Regions from separate parts of the Sutcliffiella sp. FSL R7-0096 genome, predicted to be linked through region 3. Evidence: riboswitches for the same ligand, from Rfam matches in the RefSeq annotation. Region 3 holds a riboswitch; each other region holds the start of a gene.
The links. Region 3 has a riboswitch for S-adenosylmethionine ahead of metE (5-methyltetrahydropteroyltriglutamate--homocysteine S-methyltransferase). Riboswitches for the same ligand answer to the same signal wherever they lie in the genome.

Region 1: it holds a riboswitch for S-adenosylmethionine, as region 3 does, so the genes downstream of both, MKY77_RS15980 (sugar ABC transporter substrate-binding protein) here and metE (5-methyltetrahydropteroyltriglutamate--homocysteine S-methyltransferase) in region 3, are expected to answer to the same signal.
Region 2: it holds a riboswitch for S-adenosylmethionine, as region 3 does, so the genes downstream of both, MKY77_RS02945 (YezD family protein) here and metE (5-methyltetrahydropteroyltriglutamate--homocysteine S-methyltransferase) in region 3, are expected to answer to the same signal.

Annotation. Positions count from the first base shown of each region.
Region 1 is NZ_CP152003.1:3,109,920-3,120,000, forward strand. It holds gene MKY77_RS15975 (sugar ABC transporter ATP-binding protein) at 1-716, opposite strand, end outside; gene MKY77_RS15980 (sugar ABC transporter substrate-binding protein) at 777-1,889, opposite strand; SAM riboswitch class I at 1,994-2,099, opposite strand; gene MKY77_RS15985 (hypothetical protein) at 2,218-2,487, opposite strand; gene MKY77_RS15990 (alpha-glucosidase) at 3,105-4,775, opposite strand; gene MKY77_RS15995 (hypothetical protein) at 5,002-6,234, shown strand; gene efp (elongation factor P) at 6,673-7,230, opposite strand; gene MKY77_RS16005 (Xaa-Pro peptidase family protein) at 7,502-8,563, opposite strand; gene aroQ (type II 3-dehydroquinate dehydratase) at 8,569-9,006, opposite strand; gene MKY77_RS16015 (YqhR family membrane protein) at 9,112-9,639, opposite strand; gene MKY77_RS16020 (DUF1385 domain-containing protein) at 9,821-10,081, shown strand, end outside.
Region 2 is NZ_CP152003.1:545,556-555,636, forward strand. It holds gene MKY77_RS02935 (diacylglycerol kinase) at 1-770, shown strand, start outside; gene MKY77_RS02940 (hypothetical protein) at 902-1,363, shown strand; SAM riboswitch class I at 1,485-1,589, shown strand; gene MKY77_RS02945 (YezD family protein) at 1,647-1,808, shown strand; gene MKY77_RS02950 (phosphoadenylyl-sulfate reductase) at 2,097-2,813, shown strand; gene MKY77_RS02955 (inorganic phosphate transporter) at 2,844-3,917, shown strand; gene MKY77_RS02960 (hypothetical protein) at 3,961-4,143, shown strand; gene sat (sulfate adenylyltransferase) at 4,276-5,427, shown strand; gene cysC (adenylyl-sulfate kinase) at 5,443-6,045, shown strand; gene MKY77_RS02975 (nitrite/sulfite reductase) at 6,061-7,692, shown strand; gene MKY77_RS02980 (DUF3906 family protein) at 7,676-7,894, shown strand; gene cobA (uroporphyrinogen-III C-methyltransferase) at 7,898-8,674, shown strand; gene MKY77_RS02990 (sirohydrochlorin chelatase) at 8,711-9,448, shown strand; gene MKY77_RS02995 (NAD(P)-dependent oxidoreductase) at 9,420-10,052, shown strand.
Region 3 is NZ_CP152003.1:2,980,559-2,990,639, forward strand. It holds gene MKY77_RS15325 (response regulator transcription factor) at 1-196, opposite strand, end outside; gene MKY77_RS15330 (DUF1672 family protein) at 575-1,516, shown strand; gene MKY77_RS15335 (hypothetical protein) at 1,528-2,490, shown strand; gene MKY77_RS15340 (hypothetical protein) at 2,610-3,254, opposite strand; gene amyS (alpha-amylase) at 3,283-4,833, opposite strand; gene MKY77_RS15350 (glycosyl hydrolase family 18 protein) at 5,169-6,683, opposite strand; gene MKY77_RS15355 (hypothetical protein) at 6,827-7,174, shown strand; gene MKY77_RS15360 (BrxA/BrxB family bacilliredoxin) at 7,223-7,660, opposite strand; SAM riboswitch class I at 7,925-8,035, shown strand; cobalamin riboswitch at 8,106-8,298, shown strand; gene metE (5-methyltetrahydropteroyltriglutamate--homocysteine S-methyltransferase) at 8,449-10,081, shown strand, end outside.

The sequences.
Region 1 (10,081 bases), 130 kb from region 3:
ACTATCTTTTCCGGTGTCAGGTTTGCCACCATATCCCGGTTTACCACTTGTCCATTTCTCATAATGGTTATTTCATCACAGATTTTCACAATTTCAGGAATCCGGTGGGAGATGAAGATGATCCCCACCCCTTCCTCTTTCAATCTCTTGATGACGGAAAACAGTTTTTCTGTCTCCCTGTTGCTAAGAGGTGCTGTTGGTTCATCTAAAATCAAAAACTTACAATCTGTTGAAATGGCTCTTGCTAAGAGGACAGTTTGCTTCTCCGCTAATGTCAGCGAGCTTACCAGCCGTTTGGTAGAGATATTACTATTCAACTTCTCCAATTGTGCGGCTGCTTTCTTATGTACATTTTTCCAATGGATCCACTGCTTGCTACCAGCGTGCTGCACCGTCTCTTGCAACATGATATTTTCTGCAACTGTGAGAGTTGGTATTAACGCCGCATCCACTTCCTGATAAACGATTTGCATTCCTGCTTGTTGGGAGTCAGTTGGATTAGAAATTGAAAGTTGCTTTCCTCCGAGTTTGATTTCCCCGCTAAAATGATCGTACGCTCCAGACAGCACTTTCATCAACGTCGATTTCCCAGCACCATTGGCGCCGATTAAGGCATGCACACGCCCAGGTTTTGCGGTAAATGTCACCTGGTCCAGTGCTTTCACCCCAGGAAATTCTATGGATATATCTATCATTTCAAGTATTGTGTTTGTCATTCTGCTCCCCCTTTCTTTAAACATACAAACACTCCCTCCTGATGAAGAGAGTGTAGTCTATTATTTTTTGTAATGCTCTTTCAATGTGTTCATCCACTCTTCTAGAAAAGCGTCCGACTCTCCCCAACCCTCCACAACAGATGAGAGGTTGCCCATGTTTACGGCTTCGCTTGATTTTTGTAGCTCTTCTTGAGAGATTAAGGAAGCTTCCAAGTCATAAGTTTGCGGAGTTTCTTCGTCGGCAAGTTTTTTTGCTAGCAATCTAAGGTTTACCGCACCAATCAATTTCGGGTCCACAGCGGCAGTGTATTTCCACGGACTTCCTTCCGTACCGATTTCCTGTAGGTCCGCATTGGAAACATCAATGCCGTAAATCTTGATTTCTTCTCTGCCAGCCTCTTTCAACGCACGCGCTGCTCCAACTGCGAATGCATCCCATGTGGCAAAGATTGCATCAATGCTTCCTTTAGGGTGCTTGTTCAACATTGCCGCAACCGCGTTCTGTGTTTGAACGGAAGTATCTGCCGCAGCAACTCCAAAGCGTTCCACTTCGTTCAGACCTGGATTATTGTCTAACGTTTCTTTGTACACATTGTTACGTCGAACCATTGGCGGGAATCCGTCTACCCACAGATACACCACATTTGCTTCCCCGTTGAAATCGTTAACGAGTTGGTCAAGTGCTAATTTTGCCAGCTCCTCATCATCTTGAGAAGTTAATGTAACTCCTTCAATGTTTGCAAGATCTCCATTGGAATCGAATGTCACCACTTCTTTGCCACTGTCGACAAGCTGCTGGACACCTTCCACTGTTGCCGCATCATCACCGTGTGAAATAATCACCCCGTCATAATCTTGGTTAACAGTCTGATTAATTGCATCATGGAATTTGGCACTGTCACCATTTGCAGTGAATACATCCACTGTAAACCCAAGGGACTCCCCTTCCTCTTTCGCTCCAGCTAAAAATTGAGCCGTATGATCATCCCCGCCAATTTTTCGGATTACCTTAATTTTTGCACCTTCTCCATTTGCAAACTGTTCTGGTACATTTTCAATCGGCCCCTTTGGCTTACTGCTTGCAGCAGTGTCACCTCCACCACTGCACCCTGTCAATAATAAAGTCGCTGTTGTTAATGCCACTATTCCTTTTTTTATAAAGTTTCTGCTCATAATTTCCGCTCTCCTTTTTTTGCTTTATTGCTTTAATAAAATAAAAAAACCTCTCCAAGAAAGAGAGGTTTGAGCGCTAAATGAAATCAAATAGACTTGTCCCTCTCTTATCTTTCAAAACATCACTGTTTTGCAGGATTTAGCACCAATTCCAAATGGAACGGTTGCTGGGCGTCATAGGGCCAGTCCCTCTGCCACTCTTGATAAGAGATCGAAATATTTAGTTTATTAAAAGAATTAAGTATTACTTTACTGCCTTAAAGGAGAAGTGTCAATGGTTTTTTTTATATTTTTTAATGGATATTAAAAGTAGCAGGTATTTTGTAAATTAATGTCCACCATCTTCCCCTCCGTCTTCACTGTCTTCTCCACTATCACTATCTGCTTCCTCAGTATTCTCAAAAAAATCATTAATCTTATCAACTATGCCTTGCTTATGAGGATTGTCTGTATTCATATGGTGAGCATGGATAAAACTCTCTATAGTGAAAATTTGTACCGCCTCTTGTTTACGCCTACCAATAAAGAAAAAATAAATACTAATGATCATTAATATTAACAATACAAATATGATTGACAGCCATACAATTGTACTCAATATTCTGCCCCCTTATTTTCCAAATAGGGAAAAAGATAAAGACTAGTTATTTCATTAAGAGAAATGGATTACCAAAGAGGTAATTACGATAATATATGTGCCAGGCTGTCTTAATAGTAAACAAAATGGTAATTTAATGTGGAACAAGCCCGATTGGTTTTCACTTCTCGTTCCAATCTTCATGACATAGACGTGCTCATAAGGCTGATGAGGACCTCTTTCTTACCACCTTCACGAAACTGACGTCCTCATAAGGTCGATGAAGACCTCTCTCTTCACATTTCTACCAAACCGACGTCCTCATAAGGTTGATGAAGACCTCTTTCTTCACATTTCTACCAAACCGACGTCCTCATAAGGTTGATGAAGACCTCTTTCTTCTCCTCATCACCAAACTGACGTCTTCATAAGGCCAATGAGGACCTCCCTCTTTCCTTCCTTACCAAACTGACGTTCTCATAGGGTTGATGAAGACCTCTCACATTAGATTTTATCGAATCAGAGGTCTTCATCATCATCGCCGCCTAGAAAATTCGTTACCTTCCTCCTACCTAAAACTCTTCTCCTACCAAAAAAGAAAAGCCCCACCCAAATTGGTGAGGCTTTCCCAGCATATATTATTTCGCTACCACATAAACACGAGTTTCATAAGGCTTCAATGTCAGCTCAGACACATCTTCATGTGCAGCAACTTCATAGTTTTGAAGACGAAGGTCTGCAGAATCCACCTCAAGGCCATCAAGCTCTACATTTACTTCTTCTTCACTCAAGTTACATAATACAACCGCCACTTTGTTATCAAGTGTTCTTGTATAACCGTAAACTTGTGTATCATCTTCAAGAATCAGATTATATTCACCATAGACAAATACCTCTTCTTCTTTACGGATTTTGATCATGTCGCGATAAAAGCTTAATACGGAATCCGGGTCATTCCATTGCTTCTCCACATTGATGGTTTTGTAGTTTTCATTCACGCCCATCCATGGAGTGCCCGTTGTGAACCCTCCGTTTGACTCGTCGTTCCATTGCATTGGAGTACGGGAGTTGTCACGGCCTTTAGCCCAGATGATTTCCATCACTTTTTGAGCTTGCTCCTCTCCTTTAGCACTCTCAATGTCATAAAGATTTTTCATTCCAACATCATCATAATCGTTAATGCTGTCAAACTTCACATTCGTCATCCCAAGTTCTTGACCTTGGTAGATGAAAGGAGTTCCTTGCATTAAGAAATACAATGCACCAAGGGATTTTGCACTTTCTACTAGGTATTCTGTATCGTTACCCCATGTAGAAACAGAACGAGCTTGGTCATGGTTTTCAAGGAATAAAGCATTCCATCCATTTCCTTCCAAACCTTTTTGCCATTTCGTCAATGTCTTTTTCAGTTGAAGAAGGTCTACTCCGCCTTCTGTTCCTTTTTCCCAAAGACCAAGATGTTCAAATTGGAAGATCATATTAAACTTCCCGTTCTCTTCGCCAACCCACTCATCTGCTTGGTTCAGCTTCACACCATTTGCTTCCCCGACAGTCATGATGTCGTAGCGCGCAAACGTTTGCTCTTTCAATTCCTCAAGATGCTTTTGAATACCTTCTACATTCATCATGTAATCAAAAGATGGAACATAATCTAATCCTTTTGGATTAGGCAGATCTGGGAATCCAGGCTCTTTTTTGATATGAGAAATAGCATCCACACGGAATCCGTCAATCCCTTTATCCAACCACCAGTTGATCATATCGTACAAGGCAAAGCGAACGTCTTTATTTTCCCAGTTTAAGTCTGGCTGTTCTGTAGCAAAGATATGCATGTAATACTGGCCAGTCTTCTCATCCAGCTTCCAAGCTGGACCATTGAAAATACTTTCCCAGTTGTTTGGCTCCTTGCCGTCTTTCCCATCTTTCCAAATGTACCAATCGCGTTTTGGATTGTCCTTAGAAGATGCTGATTCAATGAACCATTCATGCTGATCAGAAGTATGATTGATTACCAAATCAATGATAAGCTTCATGTCGCGGTTATGCACTTCTTCTAGTAACTCATCGAAATCCGCCATGTTCCCGAAGTCTTCCATGATATCTTGATAATCACTGATATCGTAGCCATTATCCACATTCGGAGACTTATACATCGGACAGATCCAAATAACATCTATACCCATATCTTTTAAATAATCTAGTTTAGAAATAACTCCTCGTAAATCACCAATACCGTCCCCATTGGAATCCATGAAACTTCTAGGATATACCTGATAGGCAACTGCTTCTTTCCACCATATCTTTTTCAATCATGATACACTCCCTTATTAACTACACTCTACTATGATAACGGTTGCATTTTATTGCGTAACCGTTTGCACAAATCTTTAAAAAAATATAACCTGGAATAATTCCACTACTTTACTATACCATCTTTTTCACTAATTTCAACTTAAATTCTGATTTTGTTTTATTCATGAAATGAACGTAGATGGTAACACTAACTGTTAGGAATATTTTAGGAGGTTTCGAACCATGAAATATTTATGGATTTGTTTGCTAGTCATCATGATTATATTCACCCCTAACGCTACTTTTGCCGCAGCAAATGACCAACCAACAGCAGCTTTTACAAGATACCACTCGTTATGGCTCTTTGATGGCAAAGAGGAGAGAGCCATACATGAAAACATTAATGTAGGGAATTTCAGCTGGTCTTTTGATGGGAAATGGCTCGTTTATGAAGCAAGACAGATAGATAAAGAATCAGAAGAACCAGAGATATGGTTATATAACACAGAAACCAACAGTTCCACTAAGCTCAAAATCGCTGGTCATGATCCCCTATGGAACCCGGTTGACCATACGTTTGCATTCTTGACTGGATCCATCCTGTGTGTAGTGGAGCTCTCTTCCGGTACGCCGATTATTCATCAACTTACTGGAGGTGTATCTAATTTTACTTGGGACGGGAATGGAGTCAATTTAATTGCTTCAGCAAGTGCGGCATTATTTCCTGACGGATGGAGCCACCCTAGACTTTACGAAGTTCATTGGGGTATAGAAAAAGAAGAGCATGAAATGGATGTAAAAGTCACCCCTCTCCACACCATTGGATCTCCCCTGAAGTATGATGACATCTCTATACTATCGGTGGATGTAGAAAACTTTTCCTGGTCACATGATGGGAAAAGCTTAGCAATGGTGGTCGCGCCGACTGCTTCGTGGTCTGCAGACAGCAACATGCTCAGTGTGTATGTGAAAGAAAACAAACTTTTCATACCACTTGGGGAGATCTTGCTTGATCCCAATTGGATAAAATGGGCGCCAACCAAACCTCTTCTAGCCTCTATTCAGGGTGGTGGTCGCATGACAGCCGGCGTCAAAAACAAAGTTCTAACGACTAGCACCATAATTCCTAATTATAAAAAGACACATACGCCAAAAGGGTATGCGGATGTAGACTTCGACTGGGTGGATGATGAAAGAATTGTGGTGGCACGGGGACGAGAAACCAGTGAGAGTTCGAAAGAATTTAAGTCGTCATTGTATTTGGTGGCGTTGAAGGAAAAAGAAGCTGTGAAGATTTCTGAACCACCAGTGGGTTCTTCTGATCGTGAGCCTGTAGTGTTGAATAAAGGCACTTCGTTGGCTTGGGTTCGGGAAGATGCAGATGGAAGAAGGCATATTTGGTGGAGTAAGTCAGATGGTACGGACGGACGTATGCTTGTGGAGAATGTGTTTAATGTGGTTTGGTTTGGTAAGTAGGGTGGTTGTTTTTAGGGTGAGTTTTGTGATGGGTTACTTAAGATAAGTAGGAGCTGTGGAGTTACATTGTTCGGCATGCTTATTTACCTCTATTTTTATGAAAGACGGGTTCAAACAGTGCATTTTTGGGGTGCTAAAAAGGTTCGGACAATTATCGGGTGGGTTTGGACATTTTCCAGGTAGAAAAATAGAGTGTTCGGACAATTGGATAAGGATATTCGGACAAGAATTTCCAAGGTCTGGACATTTCAAAATTTGGTTCGGACATTTGTGGCCAATCTTCGGACAAGATCGCAAAATCTTTGGACAACTTTTCAAAAACTTCGGACAAGTCCAGCAAATCTTTGGACATTTACTTAATTCAGCCTTAAACGTCACCACCGAACATAAAAAAGAAAAAATCCCGCCACCAAAGCGGGATTTTCACTTTCTCTAAAATTACGCTCTTGAAACGTAAGAAGCGTCAGTTGTATTGATGATCAATACGTCTCCTTCATTTACGAAGAACGGTACGTTAACTGTCACACCAGTTTCCATAACTGCTGGCTTAGATCCGCCGGAAGCTGTGTCGCCTTTGATTCCAGGCTCTGTTTCAGCTACTTTTAGTTCTACTGTATTTGGAAGCTCGACACCAAGCGTCTCACTTTGGTACATCATGATGGCAACTTCCATGTTTTCTTTCAAGAACTTCAATTCGTATTCGATTTGAGCTGATGGAAGTTCCAGCTGGTCATAGGATTCGTTGTCCATGAATACGTGCATGTCTCCATTTGCATAAAGGTATTGCATTTTGCGGTTGTCTATCTGTGCTTTTGCTACTTTTTCACCAGCACGGAACGTTTTTTCTTGGATGGCACCATTACGTAGGTTACGTAATTTAGAACGTACGAATGCTGCTCCTTTTCCTGGCTTAACGTGTTGGAAATCCATTACACGCCAAATGCCGTTGTCTACTTCGATTGTTAAACCTGTACGAAAATCGTTTACTGAAATCATTTATTAGTTCCTCCTAAAGCTATGTAAAATAATGCCCTAAACGTATTGTATCCTTGAGTGCCTTACTCTAGTCTACACGACGTAAGATACACTTTTACTAGATGACTTTGTTATAACAACGCTGTTGATTTCCACACGTAAGGCTCGCTTTCCTAGGGGCTGACGTAAGCCTCCTCGGCTTCGCCTGCGGGATCTCCACCTAGCGCTATCCCCCTAAGGAGTCTTCGCCTGTCGTTCCAATCAACAGCTTTGATATATCCTTTAACAATGTTTACAAAATAATAAGTTCTTTTGTAGAGAAGGAAAGTGTTTCGTTACCTGTTTCTGTAACGATTGTATCGTCTTCGATACGCACTCCGCCTAATCCAGCAACATAAATGCCAGGTTCTACTGTTACAATCATTCCCGGTTCTAAAACGGTTTCTGATTTCACAGATAAAGAAGGACCTTCATGCACTTCCATTCCAAGTCCATGACCAGTAGAATGTCCGAAGTACTCCCCATACCCTTTTTCTGTAATGTAATCACGTGTCAGTGCATCAGCTTCACGGCCTGTCATGCCTGCCTTGATGCCTCTCATGCCTCGTAACTGTGCTTCCAATACGATATCATAGATGGTTTTCAGCTCTTCGCTTGGTTCTCCGACAGCAAGTGTTCTTGTAATATCAGAGTTGTAGCCTTTGTAATAAGCTCCAAAATCAAGGGTTACAAATTCGCCTTTTCCAATCACTTTATCTGAAGCAACACCATGTGGTAGGGCTGAGCGGTAACCGGAAGCCACAATGATATCAAAGGATGAGGAAACGGCGCCTTGCTTTCTCATGAAGAATTCCAACTCATTGGAGACATCCAATTCAGTCAGACCTGGCTTGATGTATGTAAGAATATGTTCAAAAGCTGCGTCAGCAATCTGTGTAGCTTCCTTTAATATCTTAATCTCTTGTTCACTCTTAATCAAGCGTAACTTTTCAATAACGCCTGAAACAGGGACAAGATCCGATTTGATGGTTGTTTTGTAATTTAAATATGTTGAAAAAGTAACATGGTCCTGTTCAAAGCCAAGCTTTGTTATTCCAAGGTCTTTCACTACATTTGCAATTTCCTCTACTAGTCCACCTTTATGCTGGACGATATCAAATCCTTCACACTGTTTGGCTGCTTGTTCGGTGTAACGGAAGTCAGTGATGAATACAGCTTTATCTTCTGCAACTACTGCCACTCCTGCTGAACCGGTGAAACCGGTGATGTATTGGCGGTTCTTTCCGCTTGTAATCAGTAATGCATCAATGCCTGAAGCTTGAAAGCTCTCTCTAAGTTTTGTTAATTTTGTCATCTTGCCTATTCCCCCTTGTTCTGATTCAATAAAGCTAGTAGTGCCAGTTCATAACCATAAAAGCCAAGCCCCACTATCTGGCCTGCTGTTACAGGTGCGGTGACGGATGTATGTCTGAATTCTTCCCGCTTATGTATGTTGGAAATGTGCACTTCCATTACCGGTACAGATATGCTTGCGATGGCATCACGTATCGCATAACTGTAATGGGTAAAGGCGCCTGGGTTTATTACAATCCCGTCATAACGGTCTTCCGCATCGTGAAGCTTATCAATAAGCTCCCCTTCGTGATTGCTTTGAAAGCAAGTAAGTTCACACGAATGTTTGTCTGCAAATTCCTGAAGTTGCGCTTCGAGGTCCTGCAATGTTTGACTGCCATATACTGCGGGTTCCCTTAGTCCCAGTCGGTTTAGGTTGGGGCCGTTTAGAACAAGTAAGCGCATGCTTCAATCTCCTTTTCAAAACAAATAACTTAAATCAACACCCTTATTCCATAAGAAAAAGAATGTCCAATTACTGAACATTCTATCACATTCTGCTATCCCCTACTACTCATTAGATGAGGATTGTGTATGTTGTTTTGCATGCTGATTTTGGTTCTGCATCTCATTGTGCTCAAAAGAAATGGAGTAGCCGACAAAAACCCCGAATAAAATGTATAAACATACATTCGTCACGTTTGTATTTAGGGTAAGTTCCATTACTGTCTTTATGGAAGGAAACATGGGATTCAATAGAAAGAAAACAAGTCCCCATAGCGCCAGCCCATAAACTATTCCTATCCAGAACTGCTGGAACTTTTTTAAGATGGCTGCATAAATGAGAGCCGCCCCAATGCCGAACAATCCCAGTAGGATGACACTGATGATGTGCCCGAGCCACCCTTTTTTCCAATCCCCCAACGCCCAAGGCTGAAGCACCACATTCGGGCTGATTTCGGTGAAGCTGAACATAAACGCAAAATATCCAATCAAGCTCCAAAACACACCACCCACAAATCCGGTAATGATGACTTTTGTCATAAAACTCATCGGCTCTTCTCTTTGGTTTTGTTCCAATTGCTTGTTTTCACTCATCGCACGTCTTCCTCTCTTCCGCATGTATACACATATCTTTCCATAAGAAAAGCAGAACCATACAGAAACACCACATTTTTTCCAACAAAGAATCTCCGGGAGTAGAGGTTTTTTGAAGATTCGGGTAGAATATTAAGTAATAGAAATTTTTTCTTCTTAGAAAAGTTAGGTTGGTGCTATCATGTCAAAAGATTCAAAACCTGTTTATGGAGGACAGGCTGTGGTGGAAGGTGTGATGTTTGGCGGAAAACGCCATTACGTGACAGCAATCCGCAGAAAAGATAATTCCATCGAATACCTTCATGTACCAAGAAAAACAAATCCGACATTACAGACTTTAAAAAAGATCCCTTTTTTACGTGGTATCGTTGCCATTGTGGAAGCAGCAGGTAACGGATCCAAGCATCTGAATTTCTCCACGGAGCGCTATGATGTCGATCCA
Region 2 (10,081 bases), 2.4 Mb from region 3:
GGCTTGCTGTGGAGCGCCGTTATGACCTGGTTGTGGCAGCTGGTGGAGACGGTACGATTAACGAGGTGGTCAACGGGCTTGCCGAACAAGAATACCGACCGCTGCTTGGTGTGATACCAGTCGGAACAACCAATGACTTTGCTAGAGCATTGGACCTTCCACGCGATGATATTTTAGGTTGTGTCGATGTCATTGCAACAGGGGTTCCGATGCCTGTTGATATTGGAAAAGCGAATGACCAGTACTTCATGAACATTGCCGGTGGCGGGAAAATGACCGAGCTATCCTATGAAGTACCGATTAAAATGAAAACGATGCTGGGACAGCTTGCCTACTACCTCAAGGGGATCGAGATGCTTCCTTCCATTCGTCCAACAAACGTAACGATTGAATACGACGGGAAGATTTTCGAAGGCGAAATCATGCTTTTCCTCGTTTCACTTTCCAATTCGGTTGGAGGATTCGAGAAACTCGCACCTGATTCCTGCATGAATGACGGCATGTTTGACATGATCATCCTTAAAAAGGCAAACATCGCCGACTTTATCCGGATTGCCTCATTGGCGCTTCGCGGCGAGCATGTGAAGGATCCGCTTGTCATCTACACCAAAGCCAATCGGGTAAAAGTAAACACGCACGAAAAAATGCAACTTAACCTGGATGGAGAATACGGTGGACTGCTTCCGGGCGAGTTCGTTAACCTATACCGTCATTTAGATGTAATAGTAGCTGAAAAGCGTAAAGAAATCGAAATGGCTAAATGCCAATAGAAATACATTCTAAAATGGTGCCAGACCCCCAAACATGGGATTCTAGCACCATTTTTATTTTCCTATAACGTAGACAAGGAAAAATATGTTAAGGTTTAAGAAGAAGTACGGGGTGTAAAGGGGGAAGTAGCTTGAAGAAAATAGGGGCTTTATTCTGTTTGTTATACCTGTTGACGGCTTGCAGTTTAGAAACACAAAAGGAAGCGGACCCAGTAATGGATATCTCGTCCCTCTCGCTTGGGATGGGGGAAAATGAGTATGGGACGGTTCAATATGTCCGCTACTCCATGATTCTTACATATAGTGAAAATCTAAAAATAAATGAAAAAACGTTGGAGCCTTTACTTGCAGGTTGGATTGAGGAGCGTATGCTTGACCATGAAATTGAGTTGGCGGATGAGATTGGTAACGGCCAGTTAAAGCTGGAAGGAAAAGTGACCTTTGATTCTAACGGCCTGACAAAACGAGATATTATTACCTATGAAAAAATAGAGGAAACCATCCAAGGAGTTATGTTTGAAACAAAAGCTGGAAAGATGTATCAAGCCGTGCTGGTGAAAGATGGAACGAAGCTTAAAAAAATCGGTAAATAAACGGAGTTGGATAGGACCAACTTCCTAAAATCGAAAAAATCCAAAAAAACTGTCAATATCATTGTTGACAATTCATATAAGTATGGTAGGATTAATTTTATTAAAAACAACACAAATGAAACGCTTATCTAGAGCGGCTGAGGGACTGGCCCGTTGAAGCCCGGCAACCTGCGAACAGCAAGGTGCCAATTCCAGCAAAATGGATACCCATTTTGGAAGATAAGGTGCAGGATACATACAATGCGCCTTTCCATAATGGAAGAGGCGTTTTTTATTTGGTGAAATGGAGGCGAGCCAACTGGCACAATCGGAATGGGATGATGTTGTAACTCACTTGGAAAGGATGCTGCAATCAATCAAATTTGGATCTATCACCCTTGTCGTACAGGATGGAAAAGTCATTCAGATAGAAAAAAATGAGAAGGTTCGCCTTCAGAAAAAATAAATATTGCCAGAATACAGTTGGTGATTGGAGCAAAGGGCGAAGACTCCTTCGGGAGGTAGCGCTTAGTGGAGACCCCGCAGGCTTGCCGAGGAGGCTCCACAAGCGCCCCCAGGAAAGCGTAACCCGTTGCGTAAATCACCAACGTGTTTAATGACATTTTAAAAATCAAATAAGCGCTGACCAGACAAACTGGAGGCGGTCTTTTTACATGATGCTTAGCTCGCATGCACAAGCACATATGTAAAGGGGCTGCCTTTTTTCGTTGGGAAAGAAAGGAGCAACAAGAAGATGAACCAGAAAATAACGTATGAAAGTTGGAAGGAGATATCAACAGACTTTGAGGTACATGATCCTTCAAAAGGCGCAAATGCCGTCTTGGAATGGGCTTATCAGGCCTATTCATCAGATGATATCATCTATGCCTCAAGCTTTGGGGCCGAGGCGGTGGTCCTGATCGACCTGATTCAAAGAGTAAAACCGGATGCCCATATTGTGTTTTTAGATACAGATCTGCATTTTCCGGAAACCTATAAGGTCATTGAACAGATAGAAAGTAGATTCCCGGAATTGCAAATCGAAAAAAGGAAGCCAGCGCTAACCTTGGAAGAACAAGCATCAGCGCATGGCACGGCCCTTTGGAAAAGAGATCCTAGCCTCTGCTGCCACATTCGCAAGGTGGAACCGCTAAAAGAAGCGCTCACGCCAAGGAAGGCATGGATATCCGGTCTCAGAAGGGAGCAGTCACCAACCCGGGCCAACACAAACTTCCTGAATCGTGATGATAAGTTCAAAAATATTAAAATCTGTCCGCTCATCCATTGGACATGGGAGGATGTTTGGGATCACATCCGTATCAGGAGGCTTCCTTATAACGAGCTCCATGACCAAGGATATCCAAGCATCGGCTGCTTTCCCTGTACACAGGCAGTCGGCGCAGCCGGAGATTCCCGCGCTGGCCGTTGGGCGGGGAGTGGCAAGACGGAGTGCGGACTGCATACAAACTAAGGTTGTCTGGGAAGTGAAGGAGGAAAAAGCATGTTAGTTACGATGGCCGTCATCGTTGGTCTATTTTTCGCCATGAATATAGGGGCGAGCGGTGCGGCGGCATCCATGGGTATCGCCTATGGATCAGGAGTTGTCAAAAGAAATCTTGCCTTGGTTCTGTGCGGGATTGCGGTATTCTTTGGGGCATGGCTTGGCGGGGGCGAGGTCGTCAAGACGATGGGAAGTGGGATTGTGCCGCAAAGCACCTTTACCGTTGCCATTGCACTGATTGTGATTGCATCTGCGGCTCTATCTTTATTTTTAGCGAATGTGTTTGGCATCCCGCTTTCCACGAGTGAAGTGACGGTCGGTGCAGTCGTCGGTGCCGGAATCGTCTATCAATCTGTCTTTGTCGGAAAGCTCGCCTGGATTGTTTCGTTCTGGCTTTTGACCCCTGTCCTTGCATTCTTGCTTGCAATCGGGGCCACCTGGGTGCTGAAACATAGAGTGATAGATCGGTGGGTTAAATCATCCCGGGCCGTTCCGATATTGTCGGTGCTTGTCGTGGTGATGGGGGTGTTCGAGGCATTCTCGGCAGGGATGAACAATGTAGCTAATGCGGTGGGACCTCTTGTCGGGGCAGGCATCATGAGCACCGGACAAGGAATTCTCTGGGGAGGATTGTTTGTTGCACTTGGCGCACTATTGCTCGGCCAGCGCGTCATGGAAACGAACGGAAAGAAGATTACCAAGCTACGGTTGGAGGAAGGGTGCGTGATTTCGGGCACTGGAGCCGGGATTGTTACGGTGGCCTCAGTGTTTGGAATCCCGGTGCCCCTGACACAGATCACAACGTCTTCGATTATCGGAATCGGCTTTGTGAAGCAAGGGCGTTCGGTTTTGAAGAAGGACATTGTCGTACAGCTGCTCGTTGTGTGGGTGGTATCGCCGGTGTTGTCGATGGTGCTTTCCTATACACTGATTCACTTATTGATCGAGCGGAATGTGTATCCGGTGATTGCGATGATCGGGGTGTTGGTATCGGTGTTCGGGGTGAAGTTTTTGATGCAGCGCTCGGGAGTTGGATCGGGGACGGCGGTTGTGTCGACAGGGAGTAAGGAGTGAGGGGCGGTTGCCGGAAGCTTTTGGCTCGAAGGTGGTGCTTCGGGTGGGACGAAATGTACAAATGTCTGAAGTTTTGGCGAACTTGTCCAAAGATTTGCTGAACTTGTCCGAAATTTCCTCCAACTTGTCCGAAGATTGGCCAAGATTGTCCGAACCAATTTTTCAAGTGTCCGAACACCCAGGTAAACTTGTCCGAACCACGCAATTTGTTGTCCAAACCGCATAGAAAAAAGTACAGAACTTGTCCGAACAAGCGCAATAGTTGTCCGAACGATTTTTTACAGGCAAAAAACACAAGATTTTCTAATTGATTTCATTTAAAAACCAAAATCCATTCAAAAAAGAGAGGTAACCAAAAATGACCCTACCAAAACCACACGGCGGCACACTTGTGCAAGCCTACCAACCAAACTATGACACGACCAATCTAACAAAAGAAATCCAAATAGACGCAATCGCACTTAGTGACTTGGAACTCATCGGAGTCGGGCTTTTCAGTCCGCTCACAGGCTTCCTTAACAAATCCGACTACCAATCTGTCGTCGAAAACCTCCGACTCCGAAACGGCACGGTCTGGTCGGTCCCTGTCACACTGCCCGTCACAAAAGAAGTAGCAAGCACCTTACAACAAGGGGAAACCTATAAGCTTACCCACCAACAGACCACATATGGAGTCATCACCGTTTCGGAATGGTACGAACCGGATCTCCATAAAGAGGCTCATGAAGTATACAAAACGGAGGAACTCGCACATCCCGGGGTCAAGCGGTTATTCGAACGGGGCGACATATACGTGGCGGGGGAAATCAAGCTAACCAAAAAACCAGACAAAGGGGTAGCCCAGGATGTCTGGATCGAGCCAAAAGAAACCCGTGAACTTTTCCAACAAAAAGGCTGGAAAACGGTCGTCGGCTTCCAAACGAGAAATCCTGTCCACCGCGCTCACGAATACATTCAGAAAGCGGCGCTCGAAACAGTGGATGGACTATTCCTTAATCCACTCGTAGGCGAGACAAAATTAGATGATATTCCAGCCGACGTCAGGCTAAGGAGCTACCGGGTGCTTCTTGAAAACTACTATCCAACAGATCGTGTCCAACTTGCAGTCTACCCAGCAGCCATGCGCTATGCCGGACCAAGGGAGGCAATCTTCCATGCCATCGCCAGAAAGAACTTCGGCTGCACCCATTTTATTGTTGGACGTGACCACGCTGGGGTTGGCGATTACTACGGCACCTATGATGCGCAGCATATTTTCCAACAGTTCACAGAAGAGGAGCTTGGTATCAAGCCATTGTTTTTCGAGCATAGCTTCTATTGCACCAAATGCGAGGGCATGGCCTCTGATAAAACATGCCCGCACCCTAAGGAAGACAGGGTCATTTTATCAGGAACGAAGGTGAGGGAGTTGCTGAGAGCCGGGGAACTGCCACCGTCCACCTTCAGCCGAAAAGAAGTCATCGAAGTCCTGATCGACGGTTTACAACAACAGAAATCAGCTGCCGTATAAGGGGGAAATAAAAAAATGAGCTCAAAAGCGACAAACATCACTTGGCATGAACAGACCATCACAAAAGAGGAGCGCCGTGCACAGAATGGGCATGGCAGCTGCGTCCTCTGGTTCACCGGACTCTCGGGATCTGGTAAATCGACCATTGCAAACGCAGTCTCCACGGAACTATACCGCCAAAGTATTAACGAGTATGTGCTGGATGGAGACAATGTCCGCCATGGACTCAACAAGGACCTAGGATTTTCAGACGCGGACCGGAATGAAAACATTCGACGCATCGGTGAGGTGGCAAAACTTTTCGTAGATAGCGGAAAGATTGTCACCACTGCATTCATCTCACCGTTCCGATCTGACAGGGATCAAGTGAGGGCGTTGTTTGAGGAAGGTGAGTTCATTGAAGTGTTCGTGGACTGCCCGTTGGAGGAATGTGAAAAAAGAGATCCGAAAGAGCTGTACAAAAAAGCAAGACGCGGGGAAATAAAGGACTTCACCGGCATTGATTCCCCGTACGAAGAGCCGCCCCAAGCGGAACTCACGATACATTCCAATAAGCTGACGGTGGAAGAAGCCGTCAACACGATACTCAAATACTTAAGAGATCAAAAGATTATTTAAAAGGGGGAAACACTCATGGCATATATAAAGCATTGGGCCGACAACGAAAAGCTCAACAAGACGGAAAAAGCAAAACTGGAGAAGGATGGCCTCAGGATCCTTGATGACATCCCGCACTACGCCAAGAATGGATTTGATTCCATCCCTAAAGATCAGTGGGACCTATTCAAATGGGCAGGACTTTACCTGCAACGACCGAAAGAGGACGGCTACTTCATGATGCGGGTTAATGTGCCATCCGGTATCCTAACCAAGCCTCAAGTGGAAGCGTTGGCAGGGATTGCGCGCGATTATGGCAGGGGCGTTTTTGACATCACCACAAGGCAGGCGATTCAATTCCACTGGTTGGAAATCGAACAGATTCCGGACATCTTCAACCGCTTGGAAGCGGTGGGGCTATCAAGTGCAGGGGCGTGTGGGGACATCACTCGTACCATAGTCGGCAATCCGATCGCCGGCCTTGATCCAGACGAGCTTTTTGATACAACGGACATTGTAAAAGAAGTCTATGATTTCTTCCAGAAGAATGAGGACTTCTCTAACCTGCCGCGAAAATACAAGATGTCCATCAGCGCCAATACGAAAAATGCATCGAATGCGGAAATCAACTGTGTTTCCTTTACACCGGCGACTAAGACGATAGATGGAGAGGAAAAGCATGGTTTTCATCTTAAAGTTGGTGGAGGGCTCTCCTCCAGGCCATTTCTGGCAGAGACGATTGATGTGTTTGTGGAACCGGAAAAGACGCTTGAAATCGCGATTGCGGTCACCACGATCTTCCGTGATTTCGGTTACCGGGAGAAGCGCCATCTTGCACGCCTGAAGTTTTTGATTGCTGATTGGGGACCGGAAAAATTTAAGGAGAAGCTGCTAGAGTACACCGGCCCACTACCTTCCAAAGGCGAAGAGCCGAAAGAGGAGTGGAATGCAGGCTACTTCTACGGCATCCATGACCAGAAGCAGGAGGGATTGAAGTTCCTCGGCTTCAACGTACCGGTCGGACGCTTAGATTCCGAAGAAGTGTTCGAGCTTGCGAGAATATCGGAAAAATACGGAAATGGGGAGATTAGAACCTGTAACTCTCAGAATCTCATCATCCCGAACATTCCAGCTGAAAATGTGGAAACGTTGCTCAAGGAACCGATTTTTGAACGCATTTCCATCAATCCGAACTCCTTCCTCGGCCATGCGGTTTCCTGCACCGGAATCGAGTACTGCAACCTGGCCTTGGTGGAGACGAAGGAGCGCATGCGATTGATTGCGGAGGAACTGGATCAGCGCATAAGCTTGGATGTCCCTATCCGAACCCATATGGTCGGCTGCCCGAATTCATGCGGTCAGCGCCAGATTGGCGACATCGGCCTGCAGGGGATGAAGATGCGCAATGAGCAAAAAGAGATGGTGGAAGCCTATGAAATCTATGTAGGAGGCACCTTGAACAAAGGCGGAAAGTTCAATGAAAAGCTGAAGGGGAAAGTGGCGGCAGAGGAATTGACGGATGTCCTCGAGGAGCTATTGATCTACTTCCGCGACCAGAAGACAAAAGGGGAATCCTTCTTTGATTTTGTCGGACGAGTGGGAGTCTCGACCTTGCAAGACGTACTAGATACTATTTTAGGAAAAGAAACAGATGGCGTATCTGTATAGATTTGATGTAGCCCTTGAGGCTAAGGAAATTGTATCCGTCATATTTGCTGAGAATGATGAATCGGCTTTTGAACACCTGGATGTGGAGCTTGAGAAGTTTTATCTGAAGGAACCCACAGTGAAGGAAGTTATTTTACGAGAGAAAAAGCGCCTTGGGAAGAAGAGTGGCTATATATTAGATCCAGAGGAGAAAGGGTGGTAGCGCATGAAGGGAAAAGTATATTTGGTGGGAGCGGGTCCCGGGGATCCCGAATTGATTACGGTGAAGGGGTTGCGCCTACTCGAGCAAGCGGATGTCATCCTTTATGACCGTCTGGTGAATCCTGAACTACTAAACTATGCAAAAAAGGATGCGCAGCTCGTCTACTGTGGAAAGCTGCCCCACTACCACACGATGAAGCAAGAGACGATCAATCACTTTCTTGTAAAATATGCCAAAAAAGGCTTGCAGGTCGTACGCTTGAAAGGAGGCGACCCGTTCGTTTTCGGTCGTGGCGGCGAGGAGGCGGAGGAATGCTCCAAGCAGGATGTCCCTTTTGAGGTAATACCGGGAATCACCGCTGGGATTGGAGCGGCTGCCTACGCTGGCATTCCAGTCACCCACAGGACCTTGAGCAAAAGTTTCGCCTTCGTCACCGGACACCAGGCAGGTGACAAGGAGGCGGAGCATCAATGGGCAAACCTTGCACATGCGGTGGATACAATCTGTGTGTACATGGGGGTTTCCCAGCTGCCAAATATACTCATGCGACTACAGGAGAACGGCAAGTCGCCAAAAACACCTATCGCCCTTGTCCACTGGGGTACGCTAAATGAACAGCGGACGGTTGTTGGCACGCTTGCCAATATCGAGCGAAAGGTGAAGGATGCCAACATCTCCAATCCAAGCATGATCGTAATTGGGGAAGTGGTGAAACTCCATGAGAAGCTGCACTGGTTCGAAGAGGAGGTCGTGCCACACTTACCTGTGGTGCATGGATAGAAGGGAGCGGGTTTTGTGACTAGGGCTATTTTATATGTGGGACATGGAACGCGTTCAAAAAAGGGAGCGGAGGAAGCGAAAGAATTTTTAGGGCGGGTCATTGCCCGGGTGGATGCACCAATCCAGGAAATCAGCTTCCTGGAGCTGACCGAGCCATACATTCCAGAAGGTTTCGGACGCTGTGTGGCAAAAGGAGCGACAGAGATCACCGTTGTTCCCATCTTTCTTTTGACGGCTGGGCATATAAAAGAGGATATCCCGGAAGCGCTCGAAACACTGCGTGTGAAATATCCGGATGTCAGTGTGGAGGTCGCCCCTGCTTTTGGCGTGCAGGAGCGGATTGTGGATGCCATAAGTGAATTGGTGAAGACCTCTATCGGAAAGGTGGATCCGGTGGATTCCGTGTTGGTGGTGGGTAGGGGCAGTAGTGATCCCGCTATTCATGGGGCTTTTGCAGAAATAAAAGCGGGGCTTGAAGAGAGACTCGGTGTTTCACGAGTGAGTGTCTGCTATCTGGCGGCAACCACGCCATTATTTGCCGAGGGCATAGAGTCGATTAGTTTCGAAGCTGATGGCCGGGTGCTGGTTGTGCCTTACCTGCTCTTTGCCGGATTGCTATTAAGTGAGGTGGAAAGGGAGGTCCGGAAGAGGAATCGTGCTGGACAGGATATTGTATTAATCGAGCCGTTAAGTCGGCACGGGGCGATTCAGGATATTGTCGTGGAGCGGGCTTCTGGAAAGGAGGATGTTAGAGTTGCAACCGTTGATCATTGATTTGAAAGGGAAAAAGGTTGTCATCGCAGGCGGTGGGAGGATTGCGGCCCGTAAAGCGAAGGTGCTGGATGCGGAGCAGGCGGATATCACGTTTATCGCACCGGAATTTTCCGAGGAAGTGAAGGAACTGTCGGCGATGAGAGGCTACCGATTGGTGGAGCGTGGAGCGAAGGTGGATGATTTTAGGGATGCCTTTCTTGCCATACTCGCTACGAATAACAGGAATGTGAACTCGGCGCTTGTGGGTGGGTTGCACCCGTCACAGCTCGTATGCGTTGTAGACGAGTCAGGGGAAGGGAATGTCACATTCCCTGCAACCGTCAGGCGCGGGAATTTACAGATCGCCGTGACCTCCAATGGTTCCAGCCCCAAGTTGACCCGCAAACTAAAAAGGAAGCTAGAGGAACAGTTCGATTTTTCTTGGATTTCTTATACAGAGTTTCTGGCGGAATATCGGGAGGTGGTAAAGCGGTTACCTTTGTCATTAGAAGAAAAGGGAGAACTGCTGTGGGAGATATTGGAGGATAGGTATCGTTTAGACGAAAAGGCCAGGGAAGAGAAACTGGGGGAATTATTGCGGTTGAAGGAAAGGTTTATATCTTAATAAATACATGAAAAAGCGCTCGTACTTGT
Region 3 (10,081 bases):
TCGCAGATATCCCGTCGAGCCTCGGCATCATCACATCTAGTAAAATGAGATGCACCTCATTTTCATGAAGCATTTCTAACGCTTCCACCCCATCCTTTGCTTTTAGGACCTTCACACCTTCATTTTTCAAATAGATCTCAATTGCATCTCTTATTTCTTTCTCATCATCCACTACCAACACCGTATAGTTAGCCATCTCTCACCCTTCTCCCACATACCATTCTTCCTCTATGTACACATCATATATGGTAAATCTTAAGTATTATTGAAGTATTTTCTTAAGAATTTCTTAAGTTACTAACCTATTATATAATTGTACGGAAGTGGGAAACGATTTTCTCCTAAAAATTTGATAAAATGTATGATTAACATTTGTTTATTGGGGTATTTTTACAATCAGCAGGACTTTCTACCATGAAAAACAGCAATATCCATTTAATCTAATGGCTCGTTCCTGCTACCAATCTCCCATTTTACATTATTTAGGTAACTTTTAACCATCCTGTATTTTATTAAAGAACACTATCAGTTAGAATTAGGTGAATGTATAACATCCACTTGGGAGGACAATAACGTGAAATTAAACAATAGATTATTAATTGGAAGTATAGGTCTATCACTAATGTTAGGTGGGTGCGGAAATATGAATCAAACAAACGCAAATGAAGGAAAAGAACAAAACGAAACAACAAACGCCGAAAATCAAAATTCTGATGACAGATTAGTCCGAGTTCAGGATTACACAGGTGAAGGTTACACCCTTAGAAATGGAGAAAAAACCGATAAAATAGCCCAGGAAAATAAAGAAGAAATCACAGAGGCTGTGGAGAAATTCTTTCTAGAAAAGTACAAGACAGAAGTGATTGTACATAATATGGTGGGTGCTGTTGATGGCGCTACAGTTTTCGTAGAATCGGTTGGAGAACCCCATTTTTATACGTATGCCATTGTTCCAATTGATGTAGACCAGAGAAAAGTTCTCAGTGATAATGTATGGTCTCAAGAGGGGCAAGTGGAAGATGCTATTATAACAGGTATTTTTGCTATGATTTTTCAAGAAGAGTTAACAGTGTACGAAGATTTTGTTAATAAAATAGTTGAAAAACACCCAGTCACAGGTATAACAGAAGATGCCTTAAAAAATGTTAGAGCAGGAGGTCATGGTAACACTTATTACTATACAAACACTTATGATCCGGCATTTGACAAATTGGTGACTAAGTATCTTGAAAATCCTGATACAAGTCAAGAAGAATGGAAGTCTTATTTTGGAATAGAAGAATATTCCTCTAGAGGAATTACACTCACCCTTTACTTATACATGGAAGAACCAAATGCTGAGCCTGATAAAGATGTATTTAATGATATCGTTAATGAATTAGAGGAACTTGAAGGTGTACCGAAAGCTTATTACTCTGTTGTATTAAACGATAATTTCATAGATAAAACTAATGCACTAGGTCTAAAGGAAAATACTCTAAGACGCTCTAGTCCAGATTATATTATTAAAGAATAAGGAGGTACAATGTGACAAACTCTTCTCCCAAAATTGAGACTGTAAACAAAAATATAGCTCATGATAAAGACTTGGTTGAACTGGCAGGTTATCATGCATATAGAGGGTTTGGGTTAGATGAAAATATTAAAGTAAATGGTAATCAATACAAAGTAGTGGATACACTCTATAACCAAGATAGTGGACTAGACGCACTTACAGTTGAGAATTTTGAAACCGGTGAAATCATTATTGTATATGTTGGGACTGATGCCTCACAATTCAACGATATAAAGACTGATGCACAACTTTTAATAGGACAAGCGATCCGTAATAACGGTGGTGCTATACTCGGAATTGACGGTGTGCAACATACCAATACTTACACCCTTGAACAATCCCCTTATCTCCTGATGAAAATGAAACTAAAGGAAGCCCATGTAGAACTCGCTTTTTCAAGATTTTCTACTTTAAGTCACGGCATGTTGATTCCACTTCTGAGCAAATTACATGTACTCACCTTTGCCATCGAAGGTTCACTTGATACAATTAGTACCTCTATTAAGGGAGCAACCCACTTTGCTTTTAATGGCACGTTGACTGGGAAACTTATTGGTTTATTTTCTGATTTCGATGATCAAGTAAAAAGCAAAATGTACTCTTCTTTGGAACCCATTGATGAACTGGCTTCCACCATTAGAGGAATACGTAAAGCCCTAAATCAATTGATTCTTGGCTATCCTAACCTTTTGACAAACTTTAAACCTTATTTGGATAGCGCGATATTCAGTAACAACAATTTTTTTAACGTCCATCTCTATAATCTTGCTTCTATTAATATTCTTAAAGAGATGGAAATCCTCTTTGCAGATATCATACATCAGCTTTCATCTCAGCAGGCAGTCAGTATTGATGTACTTGTTGATGTTTCAAAAAAGGTAAAACAAAACATGGGGATACTTCAAGAGCAAGTGGAACGAGGTACAATCTCGTAAACTAAAATACACGTATATGGAAATACGTGTATTTTAGTTTTGTAGAGATTACTACAGAGTTAATATGAATAGCAAGAACCGTAACAACCACCGATTTCTTGACCACTAATAACAACATTCTACATTGGACGAGGAACTTGATCCCATAGCTTATAATAGCGAAGAAAGTTATCGTCTCTGAAAGAAGTATTGCATTCCAATAGTTCAACATAGAAGAACCAGTCTTGGGTTAAGCTTTCCTCCTTAAGAACAATACTGTATTCCCAAATCTCATTTTTACTATATGGGATATATTCTTTAAATGTAGCTTCCGTCAAAGTGGATTGATTTCCATTAAAGCAAACAAACCGAACGTTTTTCTTGTTGGACGAAGGCTTAACTAAAATCGTTCCGGTAAGATTGTCATGATGTAGGTATAATTGTTGATGCTTAATTTTTGTATTTTCCATGATAGTTTCTCCATGTCTCCCCCCAATATAATAAGCATCCGTCATATAGGAAGAAGAAAAGCTAAATCGAAAAGAAAAACCTTCTGAGGCCAATCCAGACTGTTTTACTATAAAGTCCACAAACTTAACGACTTCAAAATTATCCATTACTATTTCTTTTGTACAAGGAATGGATCTATCATCCCCACCTAAAGAGTAGTTTATCATCAGTTGCTCGTAATCCATTGTGCTATGCATCCTCACATAGCCCTCTAATTTACACAGGGTATATGAATGATCCATAAGGTCTGCATGGAGCAGCGTAATGTTCACCATATAGAACCCCTTCCCTCTTATCCAACCTTTATTGCTTCACCCAAACCGAAACGGACCCTCCATTAACAGAGAAATTACCCCATCCGTCTGCATTAATTGTGACGGTGCCTGTTCTATTTCCGGTAATATCTCTCCAAACTTGTCCCGCTTTATTTTCCCCCACATACATCCATTTGTTACCACCTGGACCATCTGACATAATGGTGGCAAGGCCTGAATTTGGATGGGAGCTATTTCCCTCTCTTGTCCAACCGATAATATCATGATGATCAAAGTAATCATGCTGCGTTCCATAGGCAAAAGTTTGACGTGCCTGCAGAAGAGGGTCTATTTTAGATTTCATAGCCGGAACACCATGGGTTGGGATACCGTAGTAATCCCCATAAAATACGGAAGGATAACCTTGTTCCCTTGTCAGAACCAATGCATATGCAAGGGGTTTAAACCATTGTTGAACAAAGGATTCCAATGCTTCCCCGGGCTGAGAATCATGGTTATCAACAAATGTAACTGCATGTGTTGGATGTTTTTGCACGACAGAACCATTTAGAATATTTCTCATATCATAATACCCACCGCTATTAGATGCATTGTACAAATTATAGTGGAGAGGAACATCAAACACCGAGTGATTCCAATTTGTTTTATTCAAATAGTTTTCAATTGCACCAAGGTCATTTTTCCAAAACTCAGCTACTGCAAACATCGGTTTACCTGTGGTGTTACGCACATGTGTAAGCCAATCTCTCGTAAAGCTATATTTTATATGTTTCACTGCATCTATTCTAAATCCATCAAGGTTCAGTGTATTCGTATACCACACTCCCCAGTTTCTAAGTTCATTTATTACTTCTGGGTGATCCATATCCACGTCTGCATACATAAGATAGTCATAGTTGCCATTCTCTGTATCTACTTCCCAGTCCCAGGCCTTGCCTGTTCCCCTGAATTTATATATTTTGTTTTGAAGCTGGCGTGACTGATCCCAATCTGTCCCATCAAAATGATACCAGCGCCACTTAAAGCTGGAATGGTTATTTCCTCTTCCAGGAAAATCAAACTTTGTCCACGCTTCTATTGCATACTCTCCTGAGGTTTCCTGGTTTCGGTTGCTCCGATTCACTTCTACCGCATTTACAATTTCCGTACCATCTGCTCCACCTTTATGATTCATGACGACATCACCATATACCTGAATGCCGTTATTTTTTAAAGATGTCACGGCAGCCTGCAGCTGGTTGCGTGTTCCATATTTTGTACGAACCGTCCCCTTCTGGTTAAACTCTCCAAGATCATATAAATCATAGGCTCCATAACCTACATCATTCTGGGAAGTCCCCTTCCATGCAGGTGGAATCCATACAGCTGTTATCCCTTTACTCTTTAAGTTAGCTGCGTCATCCCTCAACCTGTTCCAATGATTCCCGTCATTTGGCAAATACCATTCGAAATATTGCATCATAGTACCATTTGTTCCATTATGATGGGCTTGCGCTGGTTCAGTTGTATACGGAAACAGAACAGCTACAGCTAAAAGTATTGTTAAAAATACACTTATAATACGTTTTTCGTGTTTCATAAATTACCCCTCTCCCCTTTTTGTGCAAACGCTTTCATATTAAACCAAAAAAATATGTTTCTGTTACTATCACTTCCTAACTCTCTCTTTTTCATTGAGCAAGCGTTAGCATTTTCCCATAGGTGATAATTCCAAATTTATATTAACACGATGATTTTTAACTGCGCAACCGTTTTCTTTTTATTCTGAAAATAATAAACCTTTTTTCCTATCAGTTTTACTTACAAGAAATCAGTAAATGTATAACCACGATTTCTTGTACAATAAAAAAAACGCCCCTTTGGAGCGTTTTTTGTGTAAAAACTTAAAGCATTAATTTCTGCAGCTATTCTTTTTTATCTACTCAATTCTGTATATATTCGTTCCAATAATACTCTATCAGGATCTTGACTTAATTCCCACATCATCGCTCCACCAAGTCCATTAGTTTTCAGAAATTCGGTTTTTTTTACTATCGATTCTTCATCATCATAACTGATGAACGTATTGCCATCATAAAGAATCGGTACCTCTGTATCTTCTAACCAGTAACGTTCAAAGCCGTTCTTATTGATGTAATCCGAATAAAGCTTGGAATAGCTAAACGATGTACCTCCATTGAACGACTGATACAAGCCGTTGTTAGCAGCATCTGCATCATGGAACACCCTACCGTAAAAAGGCAATCCCATAACAAGCTTATCTGCCGGCACACCACTTTCCATATAGGTTTCTATGCCGTCTTGCACACTCCATTGCCAACTGAACGCACTATTAGGATCTGGATACAATGGCGCATTCAAACCGGTTAATTCATCCCATTCCCCATTGATGTCATAGGTCATCAACTGAATATAATCGACATATCGATGAAGTTCCGATAGCTCCATGTTTGCTGCGTGAGACTTACTCGCCCCTGCAGCAATTGTTAACAAATACTCTTTACCATCCTTCTTTTCTTGCTCGTTCAAGGTTTCCCTAATCTTTTTAAGTAAAAGTGTATAATTACGCTTATCCTCAGGCCGGTTCACATTATCAGGATGTCCCCCACTTACCGGGTACTCCCAGTCCAAATCGACTCCATCAAAACCATGTTCTAACATAAATAGTCGAACACTTTCTGCAAACCTGGCTCTAGACTCTTCTGAAGCTGCAGCGTCGGAGAAATTCTTCGACCAAGTCCATCCGCCAACAGAAATCATCGTTTTTAAATGGGGGTGCTGCTTCTTTAGCTGTTGTAGTTGCTTGAAGTTTTCATGATCGGTTGCTGGGTCGCCCACTACTATTTTTCCATCTTCTGATATATTAGCAAATGCGTAGTTGATATGTGTTAATTTGCTTGCATCAATGTCGGTGACGTGGAATCCGGAATAACTGGCCCATCCGGCATAATAGCCGACCATTTTATATTCTGCGTCCATTTCTTCTTGATTTTCCACAGTGACTTTTTTCGTTGCTTCCGCCTTTTGTCCAGCGCTATCATATACAACGACTTTAAGTATCTGCTCCCCGTTTTCTACCCAGGGATCGGTTGCCCAATTGATAGTGTAAGGCGCTTCTGTCTTTTCGCCGATTAAGTAATCTCCATTACTAGAATAAAATTCAACCTTACTTATTTCGTTGTCATCCTTTGCTTCTACAAGAAGCTCCACATCACCACTGACAACCGAATCTTCCTTCTCTTCAGGAGAATGGCTGAAGCTAGTAATCTCGGGTGGGTTGTCTACCACTTTCTCCACTGCTTCTGATTCCTTTTCTGTAGGTAAATTAGTAGTTACTGTTTTAGTAGAAGTTGTCCAATATATAGCTATTGTACTTACTATAACAAGGAGAACCAAAATATATAATATACGCTTCCGTCTAAGTTGCATGTTCTTTAACTTCCTCCTATTACACTGCCTACCTATTATTGTAATATGCATGAGATGGAGGATGTAGCGGTAAATATTAGTGAAGGATTTCCCATAAAGTGGTATGATAAGATTGATTTCAGAATATGGAGGTAGGTGGATTTATGGGGAAAGCTAAGTGGATCACCATCATTATTTTTTCATTCTTACTATCTGCCTGTACACCCAACGAGTCTATTTCATTAGAAGGAAGCTTGCCACCTCTCCCAACAGTGTCTATTGATGGGAATGAAGTAAATATATACCGTGGCGATTATTGTTGGTTTGTATGCACTGATGATGAATCCATTGTTGAAAAAGTCAAAACCAAAAAACATTCCCAAGTCGCTAAGAATTCCCCCATATCCATTGGGTTTGCTTCTGAACTAAAACAGGATAGAATAATACTATTGAGCAAGGGACAAGATGAATTAGCACTAAGTGAACATCCACTTGTCCTGGAAGTAAAATAAAAAGAGTGCCGGTTCCATCAATGGGACCGGCACTCTTCTAATTAACTCTTAAAGCTCTTCACAATGATCTTCAAAATACCCTTGTAGCTTTGTGATAACTGACATTGGCGCATGGCCTTCGATTTCGTGTCTTTCTACCATCGTTACAATTTCACCATCTTTTAATAAGGCAAAAGAAGGAGAGGATGGTGGGTAACCTTCGAAATATTCACGTGCTTTCTCCGTCGCTTCTTTATCTTGCCCAGCGAACACAGTAACCAAGTGTGTTGGACGCTTGTCATAATGCACCGCATGCGTTGCAGCTGGACGAGCGATGCCGCCTGCACAACCGCAAACAGAGTTCACCATTACAAGTGTCGTCCCTTTACGCGCAAATGCTTCTTCTACATCTTCAACCGTTCTAAGTTGCTCATATCCAGCGTTATCCATCTCTTCTCTGGCAGTTCGAACAACATCATTCATAAACATATTAAAATCGATATTCATGTTGTATCACCTCAAGTTTTAAACTACTCTTATCATACCAATTTTTTTCAAATAAAAAAACAAAAAAGGTTTATTTTCTATACGGGCGGGTATTATATCACTAACATCTAGATATCCATACCCCTATACTCCCTAGATGAAGGAAAGTGATATGCTCACTTTCCTTTTTTTGTTTCAATCCATTACTTCTTAAAATTATCTTTGACAGTGTGGATTTGTCATGCTAGTATGATTATTAATTCTAAATTAATCAAATATTTAACACTCTTATTAAGAGAGGCGGAGGGACTGGCCCATTGATGCCCAGCAACCATTCAATACTTTGATTGAAAAGGTGCTAAATCCTGCATAGCTATTTGCTGTGAGTGATAAGAGAGGATTTTATTACACAGCCTCTCTATTTATTAGAGAGGCTTTTTAAATTATTTGATGATTATACTAAAACTTCATATCAAATGCATTAGGTGCTGAGCAAGTGATTCGCTCGGCTAAAAGGGAAGCCCGGTGTAATTCCGGCACGGTCCCGCCACTGTGATGGGGAGCGACTTATCAAAAATCCACTGTTTCATTTTGAAATGGGAAGGGATAAGAAGCAATGAACCTAAGTCAGGATACCTGCCTATTGTATGCGCTTGTACTCTACGAGGTTATAGAGGGGAGTGAGGAATACGTGTTGAGGATACCAGAATGTCTCAACTCTAGTTAAGTGTGCGTATGAATCTCCCTTTTTTTAAAAAAGGGAGATTTTTTAGTTGTAGACAAAATCACAATAAACAAGGAGAGATAAAATGACTAACACTTTAAGTTCAAATCTTGGATATCCACGAATTGGGGAAAAACGCGAATGGAAAAAGTCTCTTGAACAATTTTGGGCAGGTAATTTAGATAAAGATGTGTTTGTGAGACAAATGAAGGAATTACGCCTTCAATTTCTGAAAAAGCAAAAGGATCTAGGCATCGATTTAATCCCCACCGGTGACTTCAGTCTATATGACCATGTACTTGACACAGCAGTGATGTTTGGCCTTGTGCCCAAGCGATTTGAATACCAAGGTGGTACGGTGCCCCTGCAGACCTATTTCGCTATAGCCAGAGGTGCAGAAAATGCGGTTGCATCTGAAATGACTAAATGGTTTAACACAAATTATCACTATATTGTTCCTGAGTTGGAGGATGCTCTTCCCTGCTTAGTGGAAAACCGCCCCCTTCAATATTATAAGGAAGCTAAACAAAAGCTCGGAATTAAAGGAAAGCCCGTGATCTTAGGCCCTATCTCCTTTGTAAAATTGGCCAAAGGCTATGATAAAAGTCAGTTTCAAGCAGTTGTTGAGCGATTTATTCCTTTATATGCAGAGATTTTAAGAGAATTGCAGGAGGAAGATGTAGAATGGGTGCAAATCGATGAACCGATTCTATCTACAACCATCTCTACAGAAGAAATTGCATTATTTCACGATGTCTATCAAAAACTGTATGAAGCAGCACCATCTCTAAATGTGATACTACAAACCTACTTTGAAGGAGTAGATCACTATAAAGAAATAATTTCTCTTCCTGTAAAAGGAATAGGTCTGGATTTTGTACATGATCAAGGTCAAAATCTTGCTGCACTAAAGAGGGACGGGTTTCCAAAAGATAAAGTCCTTGCAGCGGGTATCATTGATGGTCGTAATATTTGGCGTACAGACCTTGAAGATACTTTTTCCATTCTGGAAGAGATTTCAAAGGTAGTAACGGAAAGCAATCTTATTGTGCAACCTTCTTCAAGCTTATTACACGTGCCTGTCACGGTGCAAAATGAAGAAACAATTGATGATTCATTAAAAGGTGCACTCTCATTTGCTGATGAAAAATTAAAAGAAGTAGCAGTGCTTGCAAAAGGTTTTCAAGATGGAAAAGAAACCATCCAGGATGAAATTGCATCATCCGCCAGGGCGATTCAAACATTAAAAAGTTATTCCAGCCGTAATAATATCGAGGTCCAAAAAAAGATTCGTAATTTAAATGATTATAAAGCTGAACGCAGATCTACATATGGTGTTCGCCAAAAATTGCAAGAAGATGCTTTTCAGTTACCGCTTTTACCGACTACGACGATTGGCAGCTTCCCTCAAACACAGGAAGTAATAAAACAAAGGCAAAAATGGAGAAAATCTAATTTAACTGACTTTGAATATGGAGAATTCATAGAGTCTGAAATAAAAAAGTGGATTCACATCCAAGAGGAAATCGACCTTGATGTTTTAGTGCACGGAGAGTTCGAACGAACCGATATGGTGGAATATTTCGGAGAAAAATTAGCTGGTTTTCAGTTTACGAAATTTGGTTGGGTTCAGTCGTATGGATCAAGATGCGTAAAACCGCCAATCATTTTTGGTGATGTCTCATTCCAAGCCCCAATGACCATAAAAGAAACTTTAT